2 regions of the Mesorhizobium sp. W067 genome follow, and region 1 is predicted to be linked to the other one. Evidence: riboswitches for the same ligand, from Rfam matches in the RefSeq annotation. Region 1 holds a riboswitch; the other holds the start of a gene.
The links. Region 1 has a riboswitch for cobalamin ahead of ACYG97_RS12185 (CbtB domain-containing protein). Riboswitches for the same ligand answer to the same signal wherever they lie in the genome.
Positions count from the first base shown of each region.

Region 2: linked by a shared signal. The riboswitch ahead of ACYG97_RS26075 (aromatic ring-hydroxylating oxygenase subunit alpha) and the one ahead of ACYG97_RS12185 (CbtB domain-containing protein) in region 1 are both predicted to bind cobalamin.

Region 1 is NZ_JBTTII010000001.1:2,468,494-2,470,877, forward strand. Features, by position in the region: gene cobO (cob(I)yrinic acid a,c-diamide adenosyltransferase) at 1-44, opposite strand, end outside; gene cobU (bifunctional adenosylcobinamide kinase/adenosylcobinamide-phosphate guanylyltransferase) at 44-556, opposite strand; gene ACYG97_RS12180 (CbtA family protein) at 549-1,358, opposite strand; gene ACYG97_RS12185 (CbtB domain-containing protein) at 1,374-1,553, opposite strand; cobalamin riboswitch at 1,590-1,785, opposite strand; gene ACYG97_RS12190 (gamma-glutamylcyclotransferase) at 1,853-2,384, opposite strand, start outside.
Region 2 is NZ_JBTTII010000001.1:5,330,412-5,332,795, forward strand. Features, by position in the region: gene ACYG97_RS26060 (DUF680 domain-containing protein) at 1-4, opposite strand, end outside; gene ACYG97_RS26065 (DUF680 domain-containing protein) at 76-279, opposite strand; gene ACYG97_RS26070 (DUF680 domain-containing protein) at 346-552, opposite strand; cobalamin riboswitch at 1,052-1,253, shown strand; gene ACYG97_RS26075 (aromatic ring-hydroxylating oxygenase subunit alpha) at 1,371-2,384, shown strand, end outside.

The sequences.
Region 1 (2,384 bases):
TTGGCGCGGTGGCGTTCTTCGTCTTTTGCGTCGATATCGGTCATCATTTCACCTTGAGCGGCAGCCCCGCCACCATCAGTAGCACCGTATCGGCAACCGCCGCGACCTGCTGGTTGAGACGGCCGGCGGCATCACGAAACCGGCGTGCGAGCGCATTGTCGGGCACGATGCCTTGCCCGACTTCGTTCGAGACAACGAGCCAGGGCCCGCGCGGCCGCGACAGCATGTCGGCTAGCCGCCGGCATTCCGCCTCGAGATCATGGTCGGAAAGCATATGATTGGTCAGCCACAGCGTCAGGCAATCGACGAGCACCGGCTGGTTGTCGGGCAAGGCTTCGAGCGCTCCGACAAGATCGAGCGGCGCGTCGATGGTCGCCCAGCCTTCGCCGCGCCGCGAGCGATGCAGCGCGATGCGCTCGCGCATCTCATCGTCATAGGCTTCGGCGGTGGCTATATAGGCCCATGGCGGCGGCAACGCCGTCGCCAGGGTTTCGGCATGCGCGCTCTTGCCGGAGCGCGCACCGCCGATGATAAAGGTCAAACTGCGATCAGGCAAAGCTGTCGCGCAGGCTGGTCGCCGAGCCGGTGAAGCGTTCGCGCACCACGCCAATGACGGCGCCGAGCACCAACCAGAACACCAGATTGGTCACCGTCACCGCCACCACGAACTGGTGATGCAGGCCTTCGGGGATCGGCGTCTCGAAACTGTCGGGCTGCGGCGCGCCGACAATATGCGGGGCGACGATCAGAACGACGGCAAGGACGGTCAGCGGCGCCGAGGTGCGGAAGGCGATCAAGGCAAGGCCAATGGCAGTCGCCACAACCGTCGCCACCCACCAGATCTGGCGCTGCATGAGATCGGCCGCCGGCATTGCCGGCAGTTCCGGCGGCAGGCCGAGGCCCGGAGCCAGCGTGAATACGGCAAAGCCGGCCAGACCCCAGAACACCCCCTGGCGCCAGTTGCCGATGCCGCCGGCGAATTCGGAGACCGCCACCAGGACCAGCGCGAAACCGATACCGGTGACGATATTGGCCAGCACGCTGAAGGCGAATCGCTCGAAGCCGTCGGCCGGCGCCCAGCCTTCGTCCTCCGCTGGCGCGGCAGCTTCAGCCGGTGCGGGTGCTGCGCTGCTCACGGCATTTTCCGCCGGCGCGGCGGTGCTCATGGCATTGGTGTCCGCAGCGTTGGCGGCGGGCGCCGCGGCATGCTCATGCTCATGGCCGCCACCAGCCTTTTGGTAGACCTCGGCCTTGAGGATCAGCGGCACGGTGGCGTGGGCCTGCATGCAGGCGAGAGCGACACCCGCCACGAGCCCTGCGATCGCCGCGATGAACACGACGTTGCGAAACAGGTTCATGATGTCAGATCCTCGTCAGTGGCAGGGAAACGCCATCGAATGGCGATAGTCGTGCGCCGCATTGTGGACCGCATCGATATGCGAGAAACCGACAACGCCGACGACGAAAATGCCCAGAAACGCGCTAAGCACGAGCTGCATGAAGCGCGACTGCGAGGAGACGGAAGCGCCGAGGGAGACGGAAGCGGTATTCATATCTTGTCCTTTCGCCCTCCACCCGAGGGCATCGAAGTCAGTTCCCTGTCGCCGGCAGGTCTCCTGGCTCGCGGATCAGCGCCCTTCCCCACCTTCCCGAGGAAAAAATCCTCAGTGGCTTGGAGAGGACTACCGCACACAGTTGCGGGGGCAGCCACGGCATTGGGCAACAAGTCAGCCCTCACCGCATTCCCTCTTGGTCCCTAACGGAACCGACGACATGCATGACTATAGGCTGAAACGGCCGCATCCGGCAAACCAAATTCCGCCGGCCAACAGCGCGAATGCGCCATGCGGCGTTACGGGTTCAACGCGGTGATCCGCTCGGCAACCAGCCGCTGCAGCCGCCACAGATGGCGATCGTGAATGCCGCGCTCTTCAAGGTTTTTCACCGTGTTGTAGAGATAGTCGGCGCCCGACCCCCAGTGCCCGCAGGACGTTGCCAGCCTTTCGACGACCTTGCCCTCGTCGAGCGGCCCTGAATAGGTCAGGCCGTTGCGGTTGATGACGAAGGCCAATGCCCTGAGCGGTCCGGCCTCGCTTGCAAGCTTCAGCATGCGCGGCCGGTAGCTTGTCGGCTTCAGCGTGACTTCGCGCCGGAAAAGCCGGCCCAACTGCCCGCGCCGGTTACTTTCGGTCAGCCGGAAGGCGACGCCCTTGCATTGTCCGCCACGGTCCAGCGCCATCATCAGGCCGGGGCTGTCCTTGGTGCCGCGCCAGCGCGTCATGTTCATGCAAAAGGACCGATGCCAGCCGCGCGCCAGCGCAACGCGGTCCTCGACATAATCTATTTCCGGTTTCCAGATCAGCGATCCATAGCCGAACAGCCAT
Region 2 (2,384 bases), 2.9 Mb from region 1:
TCATTTTAGTCTCCTGAATTTTTCTGATGCCGCCAGCTGCAGCAGATAAGCCCGCCACGTGCCGGAAACCGGCTTTTAGCGGCCGAAAAGGTTACGGTCGGCACCGTGGGCAGGCGCCTGCTCGGCTGGAGCCGACTTCTCAACCGAAGCCGTATGGCCACTATCGGTCGACGTAATCGCAGGCTGGTTGGCGCCGTTCGAACCGTAGTTGTCGCTGCCGGCGAAAGCGCTACCGGAGATGGCCAAAACGGCGGCGGCAGCAAGGATGATCTTTTTCATTTCAAATACTCCTGAATTTTTTGGGATCCCGAGAGCGACGGGTTAGCCGTCCTTCTTTGGTCGGGATCAGCGATTGCCGTAGAGGTCGCGGTCGGCGCCCTGAACGACAGGCTGCTTGTCAGCGTGCGCCGGCTTCTGAATGGAAGCCGTATACGAGCTGTCGACCGAGACGGCTGACTGGTTCGCACCATTGGAACCGTAATTGTCGCTACCGGCGAAGGCGCTGCCGGTGACCGCCAAAACGGCTGCGGCAGTGAGGATGATCTTTTTCATTTTTAGTACTCCAGTTTGTCTGTCCGTCTAGCGGCGTGTCTTGGGAGGAATTCGCGTCGATCGGACAGCCCCGATGTGGGAAAGCCATAGGCTGGTTTCCAATCACGAAGTTGTTCCGTGTGGACCACGGTCCTGCACCTTGAAATTGTGCCAGGAAGTTCCTCTATGGTCATTTATCGCATTGTTTTCAGTCGCTTATGCCGAACCGAGTGGTTCGCTCCGACGTCGGTTTCCGGGCCGTCGTCCACACCGTCCTGCACGCATTGTCAACAGAAACGAACCGTTCGGTTCGATTAGAGATTGCTAATAGTAACTTTTCGATACCGTTGAGCCATTTTTGCCCGCGATCGAACTGGATCGGCAGCGATTCGAAACGGCGATGATGGCGTCGCAAGAAACGTCTCAGCTCTTTGACCGGGGGCGGGGGGCGTAAGCCGCGCGTGTCGCGCCGCATGGATATGATGTCGCTTTCATGCCGACGTCGCGATCGCTGCCGTGATTAGATGATCGCATCTCAGGTGCCGCTTCGTGACGACGCAGCGGAGAATTGGGAAGCCGGTCAGAATCCGGCGCTGCCCCCGCAACGGTGGTGGAGTTCAAGTCGCAACGGGAGACCACTGGGCAAGAGCCTGGGAAGGTGTCGCGATGGTCCGCAAGGACAACTCCAGAGCCCGGAAACCAGCCGGAGATGCCTAGACTCGACTGATCGCGGTGGGCGGTCAAGAGGTGGATAGTGCATGTCCGGCGCCGCGCCGGCCTGCGTCCGATCCTTCCTCCATCACCACCAAGTTCAGTCCTTAAACCACGAGGACAGAACTATGGATACGCGCAACGACATGCTGAGGCTCCTGAACGGCCGCAAGCAAGGCTTTTCGCTGGAACAGCCCTTCTACACCGACCCGGACTATTTCAAGCTCGACATGGAGCTTATCTGGTATCGCGACTGGCTGTTCATCGGCCATGATTGCGAACTGCCGAAGCCCGGCAGCTATATCACCGTGCAGATCGGCGATTATCCGGTGGTGCTGGTCCGCGACCAGAAGGGCAACATCAACGCCTTTCACAATTCCTGCCGCCATCGCGGCAGCCGTGTCTGCAACACTGAGAAGGGCATGGCGGCAAAGCTTGTCTGCCCCTATCACCAGTGGACCTACGAGCTGGACGGCCGGCTGCTGTTCGCCCGCCAGATGGCCGACGGCTTCGACAAGAGCCAGTTCGGCCTGAAGCCGGTCGCCTGCGAAAGCGTCGGCGGTTACATCTTCATCTGCCTGGCGAAAGAACCTGCCGACTTCGCGCCGATGCGCGCCATGATCGAGCCCTACCTCAAGCCGCACCGGCTGAGCGAAGCCAAGGTCGCCTTCGAGAGCACGATCGTCGAGAAGGGCAACTGGAAGCTGGTCTGGGAAAACAACCGCGAATGCTATCACTGCGCCGGCAATCATCCGGAGCTGTGCAAGACCTTCCCGGAAGCGCCGACGGTGACCGGCGTACAGGGCGCCGACAGCGATCCGGAGATGCTGGCGCACTGGGCGAAATGCGAGGCGGCGGGCCTGCCGAGCAAGTTCCGCATCGATCCGGCCGGACAGTACCGCGCCACCCGCGCGCCGCTGCTGCGCGATGCCGTCAGCTATACGATGACGGGCAGGTGCGCGGTGACGAAGAACCTCTCCGACACTGTTGCCGCCGACCGCATCGGCACCTTGATGCACTACCACTATCCGACGACCTGGAACCACATCCTGATCGACCATGCGGTCACCTTCCGGGTGCTGCCGATCAGCGCCACGCAAACCGCGGTGACGACCAAGTGGCTGGTGCACAAGGATGCGGTC